DNA from 3 places in the Pseudoalteromonas sp. Angola-30 genome. Region 3 is predicted to be linked to each of the others. Evidence: predicted binding sites of a transcription regulator. Region 3 holds the regulator's gene; each other region holds the start of a gene.
What was found. Region 3 encodes sigma-54, which starts transcription at its own class of promoters, with help from an activator protein. Its sites were predicted from a motif close to GTTGGCACGNNNNTNGNNT; they were not measured.
Positions count from the first base shown of each region.

Region 1: the regulator sigma-54 is predicted to act here: its motif matches at 2,811-2,829, upstream of PSH54_RS17130 (YggN family protein).
Region 2: the regulator sigma-54 is predicted to act here: its motif matches at 912-930, upstream of fliS (flagellar export chaperone FliS).

Region 1 is NZ_JAQREI010000017.1:73,234-76,898, forward strand. Features, by position in the region: gene PSH54_RS17105 (cytochrome b/b6 domain-containing protein) at 1-161, opposite strand, end outside; gene PSH54_RS17110 (AzlC family ABC transporter permease) at 311-1,015, shown strand; gene PSH54_RS17115 (AzlD domain-containing protein) at 1,012-1,311, shown strand; gene PSH54_RS17120 (glutathione peroxidase) at 1,697-2,191, shown strand; gene PSH54_RS17125 (PA3496 family putative envelope integrity protein) at 2,300-2,485, opposite strand; gene PSH54_RS17130 (YggN family protein) at 2,867-3,661, shown strand.
Region 2 is NZ_JAQREI010000012.1:24,440-28,104, reverse strand. Features, by position in the region: gene PSH54_RS14400 (sigma-54 dependent transcriptional regulator) at 1-617, opposite strand, end outside; gene fliS (flagellar export chaperone FliS) at 975-1,376, shown strand; gene PSH54_RS14390 (hypothetical protein) at 1,381-1,677, shown strand; gene fliD (flagellar filament capping protein FliD) at 1,770-3,209, opposite strand; gene PSH54_RS14380 (flagellar protein FlaG) at 3,268-3,665, opposite strand, start outside.
Region 3 is NZ_JAQREI010000005.1:61,874-65,538, forward strand. Features, by position in the region: gene rapZ (RNase adapter RapZ) at 1-833, opposite strand, end outside; gene PSH54_RS08855 (PTS sugar transporter subunit IIA) at 853-1,305, opposite strand; gene hpf (ribosome hibernation promoting factor) at 1,310-1,597, opposite strand; gene PSH54_RS08865 (RNA polymerase factor sigma-54) at 1,625-3,124, opposite strand; gene lptB (LPS export ABC transporter ATP-binding protein) at 3,194-3,665, opposite strand, start outside.

The DNA of each region.
Region 1 (3,665 bases), on a different contig from region 3:
CAAACTAAACGGGTCACTATTAATGCTATTGCGAAAAAGCCAGCCACAAAATGAAGCTCAATCATGCCCTCGTCAATGCTAAAGTAAAGCACAGCAATATTAATCACTAATAACCAATGAAAGCTTCTTATAAAGCCATCCCATACTTTTATACTTTGCATATAAATCCTCAACTTGTTGCCAAGCTCTGGCACATTATTTTGATACTAAAGCCATTATTCCAAAGTTTTACTACCGCTGCATTAATGATATTACATAAAGCACTATTTATGGCACACTAAACGCACAAACTTATTACTTACTTGTATTAATGAATATAACTAAACGCGCAGTATTAAAAGGTTTTTTTGATATGCTCCCGCTTTGCCTGGCGGTCGTTCCTTGGGGAATATTATGTGGCTCTTTAGCGATTCAAAATGGCTTTAGTGCCTTTGAAACACAAGCAATGTCATTACTTGTATTCGCGGGTTCTGCACAATTAGTTGCAATTGAACTAATGGCCGGTAACACCCCTTTACTGACTATTTTATTTACCACATTTATTGTTAGCTCTCGGCATTTTTTATACGGTTTAGCCGTACGCCATAAAGTTATTTCACAGCCATTTCGGTGGCGCTTACCAATAAGTTTTGTACTAACCGACGAGCTGTTTGCCTTTTCGCATCACCGCAAAGCCTATAAAACAAAAGCGCGCCTAATATACGCTTTAAGCGCGGGTTTTAGTTTTTATATTGCATGGAACCTTTGGACACTCATAGGCATAGTTGCAGGAAGTGTGCTTCCTGATTTAACAAATTTAGGGCTCGACTTTGCTATTGCAGCTACATTTATTGCGCTTGTGGTACCGGGCATAAAAAATTTAGCCTCGCTGGTTACTGTGATTGTTGCGGGTATTAGCGCCACAGTTTTAAAAAGCACGGGGTTTGAGTTGTGGTTGGTTTGTGCTGCTCTACTTGCAATGAGTGCAGGCTACTTTACTGCAAGGCTTACACAAAAAAAGGACAGCCCATTATGATGCTCACTATATTATTAATGGCGTGTATTACCTTTTTTACTCGTTACTTATTTTTACATCAACGCCTTGGTTTTAAAGTGGGCCCTAAAATGCAGCAGTTTTTAAGCTTTAGCGCACCCGCTGTACTAACCGCTATTTGGGTACCCATTATTTTTATAAATGAAGACGGGCTCAACCTAAACTGGCACAACCCTTATTTAAGCGCAGCCATCGTTGCCATTATTGTTGCCTATAAAACACATAATATTTATTACACAACGCTTGCCAGTATGGGGTTATTTTTAATTTTAAACTAGGGCGTGTTGACCTTTGGCGTTTGAATTTGCAGCAGTATGTTTGGTTTTTAGGCAAGGCAGAGCCTGTGAAGTGTGGTTATTCCCCATAAATAGGCGATAACGTAGCATAAATGCCAAACATGCGCTGCCCTTTGGGTTCTGCCTAGGGGCGATAAACTCTTTGTTGCTCGGTTTTTACTTAGCCCACTAGGTTACAAACCTCGCGCCGCGATTTGATCGCCCCTAGGTTGAACAAATTTCAATCCGCAAAGTTCAACACGCCCTAAATAACAGCCAACCCATTAGCGCATAGTTAAGCGCGGTATTAACACGCCTAAATTTTATACTTTTAGTAACGCGCTACAGCGGGTAGAATGTAGCTAACAACAATAAAAAAGCATCCATCATGCATGAATTTCATCAATTAACGGCTACTGCGTTAGACGGTAAAACAATTAATTTTAGCGACTTTGAAGGCAAGGTTGTGCTTATTGTTAATACCGCAAGTGAGTGTGGTTTTACTAAGCAGTACGAGTCGCTACAAACTCTTCATAGTAAGTACGCGAAAAGCGGATTGGTTATTATTGGTTTTCCATGTAATCAATTTGGTCAGCAAGAGCCAGGCGACGCAACGCAAATACAACAAGGTTGCTTAATCAATTACGGGGTAAGCTTTTTAATGGCCGCTAAAGTGGATGTAAACGGTCGTCACGCCCACCCTGTATTTAGGTATTTAAAATCGGCCTTACCCGGCTTTTTAACACGCAAAATAAAGTGGAACTTCACTAAGTTTTTGATAGCGCCCGATGGCACACCTATCAAGCGCTATGCGCCTTTTACAAAACCAGAAAAGCTAGAAACCACTATTCAACAAGCACTCGCTAAATTAAGTACACAATAAGTAATAAAGAGGCATAAAGCCTCTTTATTGCCAATATTTAGCCTTTAAACATGCGTAAACGCACATTCAAACCCTAATAAAAAGGCGCATTATTTTAACTAGCACAATTTAGTCTATGTAATCGTTTAAGTCGTCTTCACCTAGATTTTTACGCAAACGTTTTTGCTCAAGGTAATCTTCCAACTTCTTTTTCACCTTTTGCTTTTTTTTGTCATGCTGATTACGCCCGACCATTTCGTACTCGTCTTCAACAAAATCATCATCTAGCGCATCGTAACTAAATGTCTTACCCACAACCCACTCCATAAAGTGTTTGAGACCAACTCAGGTTTATTCCTGCACTTGGTAAATTAAAAAAATGTTTAGCGCTAAAATACGAACAAATTAGCACCAAAATAAAGCCACGTGACTATCGTAAATAGCCTTCATGTCAATATTGTGAATAAATAGCGCTAAATTAAGAAAGTGGAAAGTGAGAGTTTTTTATCGTTTCGACAAATAAAATTTATCATTTATTTATTTTTAGTGTTTTTGACTAAAAAGTAGTTTATTTATCAAAATTAAAAATCATTAAAAACACACAAATTTCATAACCTACTGTTTTAAAATAAAAATAAATAATGGCACCAAACTTGTTAATACTTAGCTGTCATCAACAATTATTAGAGAATAAACATGAAAAATTTACTATTAGTAAGCGCTTTAATTTGTACACCCGCTGCAATGGCACATAACGATAACAATGCGGGCATTTCGTTTAGCAATGAGCAGTGTAATGTAGAGTTTAAAAACGATGTACGCATTAAACCTAGCGAATTAGAAATTTTTACCGCATCTAATCAATTCATGCGCTTTAACAGCAATGGCAACTTAACTATAAATGGCGAACAAGTATCTATTAACAGCGAGCAACGCCAAGCGCTTACCCAGTATTCTGACAACTTACGTACGCAGCTACCTGAGGTCGCTAATATTGCCCTAGACGGAGTAAAAATAGCCGGTGTAGCATTAGAGGAAGTAGCCAACGCATTTAATATTGATGGCCTTGATGACTTATCTGGCCTGATGGACGATATAAGACTTGAAGTAGAAAACACCTTTTATCAACAAGGTACGTTTGTAATGGGCCAACAAAGCTTTAATCAATTTGGTGAAAACTTTGAACACCAATTTGAGGAGCAAATAGAAACCGTGGTTGAGTCTGCCGTTATGCAATCAATGGGCAGTATTTTAGTTGCTTTAGGCTCTGAGCTGCTTGGTTCGGGTGGAGATATGGATGCATTTGAGCAACGCATGGAAAATATGGGCGCGCAAATAGAAGAAAAAGTAGAGCTACATGCCAGTGCGCTTGAAAAGCGTGCCAACTCTTTATGCGACAGCTTTGCCAACATAGCACAGCAAGAAGAGCAATTAGTAGCGCAGTTACCACAGCTAAAAGGCTACGAGTTATTTACCATTAAACAAAATTAATACA
Region 2 (3,665 bases), on a different contig from region 3:
AACGCCCCTTTTTCGTGACCGAATAACTCGCTTTCTAGCAACTCTCCAGGTATGGCACCACAGTTTACTGGTACAAACGGCCCAGTATTGCGTTTAGATAATAAATGGACGTTACGCGCAACCACCTCTTTACCTGTACCCGACTCACCTAAAATAAGCACGTTTGCATCGGTTTTAGCCACTTGCTCAATTAAAAAGCGTACGTTTTTAACTGCGTCTGTTTCCCCAACTAAACCATCAAATGTTTTGTGTGGTTTATGATGCTTGTGACTTCCAGGAAGCATACGTTGGTACTGTTGGCAGTCGTGTAATAACTGTGTGGTTACTTCGTGATTAAACGGCTCACAAATTAGTCCCACGACATTAGCAATGCTTAATAATGGCTTGAGTGTTTCACCAATGAGTAAAAAAGGCAGGGTTGGGTAGCGTTTAATTAAGCCTTCATGATCTAAGCTTTGTAATGCGCCTAAAATAACAATGCATTCTTGCTGTTGATACTTACTACATACTTCTTCAAAGTCATTTTCATCAAGCAACTGCACAGCTTCCCCAATAAAGGTAAGTGATGCATGTAATCCTATTGCACGGTTATTATTATTATCTAAAATCAAGATCATAGTTAGCGAGCCATAATTTCACTAATTCATTTTATTAGCTAAATTGTAAGCGAGATCTGTATGGATGCAAGTAATAGCGGCGGTTTTTTGACATAAACGCCAAAAAATAGACATCGCTATAAAACAATAATACTTAATAATTAAAACTTAAGTATTGTTTTGTTGTTTAATACTTAAAGCTAATGCCATGTCTTGTTTTTTACTTAGTCCATAAAATTACTTTGGTCAAAAATATAAACTATAATTAGCTTAAGTTGAAAGCAACGATGCCGATAACTAAATAAACGCAAGATGCTTGGCATTAATATTGCTTTTATTTCGTATAGACGATTTCACATTTTTATTTAGGATTTCCCCATGGCTCATGTTTCATTAAAAAAATATTCTCAAGTGCGTGCCAGCAACATCGCTGAAATGGCGCCCTATGAGCAAATTAACCTTATTTTTAGTAACATAATTGGTCGTTTGGCCGCTACTAAAGGGTTTATTGAGCGAAAAGAAATAGAAAAAAAAGGCGAAAACCTTTCAGCATGTATTTTACTACTAGGTGCACTTCAAGATGCGCTAAACCTAGAAGTTGAACAAGACCCGAGTATTTCAAATAATTTATTAGCACTTTATGACTACTGCCAAAGGCGCCTTGTGCAAGCAAATGTAGATAATGACATTGAGATTATTTCTGAGGTAGCTGGCATTATTAAAGAAATTAAAGAAGGGTGGGATAGCATTCCTGTCGATCAGCGTATTCCTGAGGTATAAACTAATGGCTTTAGAGCAAATAGGCAAAGCTGAGTACATCAACCAATTACTCAGCCAAATTGAAGTATTAGTGCAAAGCAACAAAGCTGATGACGCCACGCCAATTATGGATACTTTAAATAGTGAGCTTAAGCGCTGGTGCGAAAGCGATAACCCGCCTAACGCCGAGCAGCTTATGGCAGTTCAAACCAACATAAACAACATTAGCAAACAAGCAAATGCTGTAAAAAATGAATCATCTAAAGCCATAATTAAGCAAAAAAAAACAGGTAAAGCTATCTCTGCCTACAAATCAGTTTAACTAAGTATCGCACGGCGCTATTTAAACTTAATTGAGCATAAAAAAAACCGTTTATAAAACGGTTTTTTTATAGGCCTAACAAATTTTACTGGTTATGAATTGTTACTCACCACACCAGGCATATTTTCAAGCTGCGCTTGCACATAACTACTTGTAGAGTTAAGGCTCGCGACTAGTAAATCCATCGCGTTATATTGAGCGTATAACCTGTCAGATAACGACTCCATTTTACTTGTTAAGCTTTCACGCTGATCATCGATATCTTCTAGTTGATTTGTTTTACTGTCTATACGATTTTGGATAATACCGTCGGTATCAGTGTAAAAGTTCATTAAATCGTCAAAAGACTGCGCAAAACCGCCCTCGTCTTCGTCATCACCTACAAAAAATTGTTGAACTAAATCGACATCTTCATCAATCTTTTCATTTAATGTTTCACTATTTAGAGAGAGCACGCCATAACGATCCGACTCTACCCCTAATTGCGAAAGTGACAATGAATTGCCATTACCTAAATCCACAGAGTCGGTAATCTGCTCTCGTAATTTAGCCATTACTCCACGAAGTAACGAGTCACCGGCCATTACACCAGCGCCATCTTCACTTGAGGCGCCTAAGTTATTACTAAGTTCAAGTAATTCGTTATAGCTGGAAATAAAGTTATTTAAGCCTGACTGGATATTGTTGTTGTTTTCTGTGACAGAAATATCACTAATATCGTCGTCCGCATCGTGTAATTTTTTAGCAGTAATATCCACGCCATCAATTACATTACTAAACTCATTAGTATTGCTTGATACCGTTAATGTGCCATCAATCGTTATTTGGGCATTTTGCGCAGCGTTTACTTCAGTTAGGTTTGTAGTATGGTTTAGCGGATCTGCGTCAGAAACATCGTACGCTAACCGTGAAAGCCCACCAGTGTCAGTATTATTACCATCGTCATCTTGTACGGTAATAGTAATTGCATTGTCTTCACCAGTTTCTTTACTAGTAAGTACTAAATGCTGGCCATCATCACTGGTTACTATAGTCGCCACAACCGAGTCATTACTATCGCTGCCCGTAAAGGGGCCGTTATTAATTTGGTCGCGTAAATCTTCTAAGGTATTGGTCGCCGATAAAACAGTAGAAAAACTGTTTTCACCTGAACCTATTGTAATTACACCGGCTCCAATAGCTTCATCGGCCGAAAATGCAGGGGATGACAATTTATGAGCTTGCGCTAATGCATCAACTTTTACATTATAACTACCTGGTTGGGCGTCTTCATCAGCACTGATAGAGACAAAATCATCATTGCCTGACGTACTGCGCTTTTGATAGTTATCTGCATCCCCTAACGCTTCCATTGCTGTTTGCACTTGTTCCAAAGCTGACTTTAGAGCGCCTACAGCAGAAATGTCGGTAGTTAAATTGCTTTCTTGAGTGTTTAAACGAGCTTCAGCAGGGGCTTGCTCAGCATTAACTAGCGCATCAACTATATCTGATACGGCTAAGCCAGAGCCCAAACCATTAAACGAAATAGACATACTTCACCTCTTTAAACCCCAAAAAAACGTAACTAATAATATATCAACAATACGAAGACTAAACTGTTTGATCGATTAAAATACCCGCAGTTTCAGAAAGCTTTGACACTAAGCTTAACACTTCTTCCGAAGGGTATTGCTTAATGACATCACCACTGGTTTTATCAAGTATTTTAATAACGTCACGGCCTGAGTCTTCATCAACTTGAAATTGCAGGCTACGGCTCATCTCTCCCATAAACTCCTGCAATTGTTGCGCCACTTTTTCAAGCTGTTCACGCTCAAGTTGTTGGTTTTGTGAACTATTGCCCTCAGAGCTTTGCTGCGTATATTGATTGTTTAACTGGTTTTGCGAGCCTTGTTCATCCGTTTTATTTACGTCATCAACAGCGCGCTGAGTCAATGTCGCTCCAGACTGCCCTACTTGTTTATCTTCACCAGTTAAAGATGTTGATG
Region 3 (3,665 bases):
TCACGATGACGAATTTTGACATTCGGATGCGTCATAGCAAAGCTCTCACCAATGGCTTGCGCTAAATAAACCGAGCGGTGTTGACCACCAGTGCAGCCTATTGCAATAGTGAGGTAACTACGGTTATTACGCTCTAAGTGTGGCAACCAAGTTTGTACAAAGGTTTGAATTTGCCAAGTGAATTTTTGCACTATGCTGTGATTTGCCAAAAAATCTTTTACTGGTTGATCAAGGCCCGTAAGCGGTTTAAGTTCAGGCTCCCAGTGGGGGTTTGGCAAAAAGCGAGCATCAAAAACATAATCAGCTTCTTTAGGTATGCCGTGTTTAAAGCCAAACGATTCAAACGTTACAATAAGTTGCTTATCTTTTTTACCCAGTATTTTTTCGCGAATTGACTCTGCTAATTGGTGCACACTTAAATCGGTAGTATCAAGCATAAAGTCAGCGCGCGTTACGAGTACATCAAGCAGCTCTTTTTCTTTTTTTATTGCTAAATCAAGCGGCAGCGAATCGATGGATAAAGGGTGTAATCTGCGTGTTTCTGAAAAACGTTTGATCAGTGTTTGATCATCACTATCTAAATAAAACAGTGTGGGTTTAGCAAAGTCAGGAAGGTACTCGAGAATATCGTTAAATTCGTCTTGTTCTTTGGGGATATTACGAACATCTATACTAACGGCTATTTTGTCATAGTTATCTGAAACACTTCGCACTAAAGAGGGCAGTAAGTTGACCGGAATATTATCTACGCAATAATAGCCTAAATCTTCAACCACGCGTAAAGCAACCGACTTACCTGAACCAGAACGGCCGCTTATGATAATTAACTCCATTTATAGCCCTTAGTATTTACTACGATTGATCAACAATTACTTGATACAGCTCTGCATCGGTTTTAGCACTACGCAGCTGTTTACAAAATTCTTTGTTGCTCAGTTTATCAGCTATGGTTGCCAGAGTCTTTAGGTGCTGTTGGTTATCGCCATCTGGTACGATGAGTGCAACAAAAATATCAACAGGGCAGTTATCAATAGCATCAAAGTTAACAGGTGTGTCGCTAACAAGTACTAAAGCCAGCGGCTCTTCTACGCCACCCATTCTGCCATGAGGAATGGCGATCCCCCGGCCAATACCAGTACTGCCTAGCTTTTCTCTGCTTGCCAGCGCATTAAGAATATCTTGTTGTGGTAAGTAGGGGAGCTTTTCATGAGCAAGCTCACTGATAAACTCTAAAATTCTTTTTTTACTACTAAAAAGGACCGCAGCTTTGCTGCAGTCCTGGCATACTAATGTACTTAATTTCATAATATTAGTGTCTAGCAAGCTTCTCTTTATGTTTTATGACTTGACGATCGAGCTTGTCAATCAACGAGTCTATAGCGGCATACATATCTTGGTGCTCTGTTGAGGCAAATAAATCTGCGCCACTTACATGAATAGTCGCTTCTGCTTTTTGGTTGAGTTTTTCTACATCGAGAATGACATGCACATTGCTAATATGATCTGAGTGCCTTTCTAGCTTTGCAAATTTATTATTTACATAGTCTCTAAGTGAATCAGTTACTTCTACGTGACGACCAGTTAGGTTTAGTTGCATAAGCATTTCCTCTTTGTTTTTTACGTCTTATATCAAACTCTTTCTCTGATTTGACGGTGGAATAGCTAGCGATTCACGGTATTTTGCTATTGTGCGTCTAGCTACTTTAATTCCTTGCTCTGCCAATATATCCGCAATTTTACTATCACTCAATGGTTTAGCTGAGTTTTCCGCGGCAATTAGCTTTTTAATTAGGGCACGTATTGCGGTTGATGAACACTCGCCGCCGTTTTCAGTGCTTACGTGGCTTGAGAAAAAATACTTAAGCTCAAAAATACCACGTGGCGTATGCATATATTTTTGCGTAGTAACACGCGAAATTGTCGATTCATGCATTTCTACCATTTCAGCAACATCGTTTAAAACCATTGGCTTCATGGCTTCTGGGCCATGTTCAAAAAATGCCTGTTGCTGTTTTACAATACAGTTTGTTACCTTAAGCAGCGTGTCGTTTCTGCTTTCAAGGCTTTTTATAAACCATTTAGCTTCTTGTAAGTGAGAGCGAATAAACTGGCTATCACCACTTGATTTTACGGTACGTGACATAGCCGCGTACTGACTATTTACGCGTATTTTTGGCATGCTATCTGGGTTTAGCTCTACCACCCAGCGGCCTTTTATTTTTTTAACCGATACATCTGGTATTACATACTCCGACTCTTCCCTTACTATTGTATCTGCAGGTTTTGGGTTGAGGGTATGTATTAGGGTCATGACCTCTTTAAGCTCGTCTTCTTTAAGCTTAGTCTTTTTCATTAATGTACGATAGTCGCGTGCCGCTAATAGATCAATGTGATCGGTTAAGATCATTTTAGTTTGTTCTATAAAAGGGGTGTCTTTATCAAACTGGTTTAGCTGAATACACAAGCACTCTTGTAAACTGCGCGCGGCTATACCTACAGGGTCAAATAACTGAATACGCTTTAAAACGGCTTCTATTTCATCAAGTTCAACTTCAACTTCGTCATCGTTTTCTTGGTTAAAGCTCTCTAAAATTTCTTCGCAACTTAGCGTTAAAATACCCGAGTCATCTACAGCTTCTACAATGGCAATAGCAATGGCTTCGTCAGTTGGGCTAAAAGGAGTAAGCTGAAGCTGCCACATTAAATACTCATGTAGCGTTTCAGTAGAGGCACCTTGATAAATAGACTCATCTTCCGGCATTGGGCCTGAGGATGCCGCAGGGGCTGCGCTCATGTACTCATCCCAGGTTACATCCATTGCCATATCATCGCTAACGGTGTCTTTATTTAAAGCTTCGCCACTGTCTTGCTCGTACTCGCTAGTTGTATCGTCAGCCGATGCGCTTACGGTTACATCATCCGTATCTGCTTTTTGTTCATTTTTTCCAGCCGACTCTTCCGTGTAATCTTGCTCTTCTACTTCTAATAGCGGGTTGCTATCAAGTGCTTCTTGTATTTCTTGCTGGAGATCCAATGTACTGAGCTGCAGCAAGCGAATCGCTTGTTGCAATTGTGGAGTCATTGTAAGTTGCTGGCCCATGCGCAGCTGTAATGATTGCCTCATGTATCTCTAACAATCCTTTTATGTTGTTATAATTAATATTAGCAGATGCTTGTAGGTGTGGCTTAAATGTTACAGCCTAAATTGCTCGCCTAAATAAACATCGCGTACAGTTTTGTCATTTAATACGTGTTCTGGGGTGCCAGATGCAATTAGCTCCCCATGAGAAACAATGTAGGCTTTTTCACAAACATCAAGGGTTTCTCTTACATTGTGATCGGTAATTAATACGCCAATGCCACGGTTTTTAAGATGTTCTATTATTTTCTTTATATCTAACACTGAAATCGGATCAACACCAGCAAAAGGCTCATCCAATAAAATAAATTTAGGGTTTGCTGCCAGTGCTCTGGCAATTTCTACACGGCGGCGTTCACCACCAGAAAGCGCCATACCTTGGCTATCGCGAATATGCTGAATACTAAATTCATCAAGTAAGTTGTTAAGCGTTTCTTCTCGCGCGGCTTTATTGAGCTCTTTACGCGTTTCTAAAATCGCCATTAGGTTTTGATAAACTGTCAGCTTTCTAAATATTGATGACTCT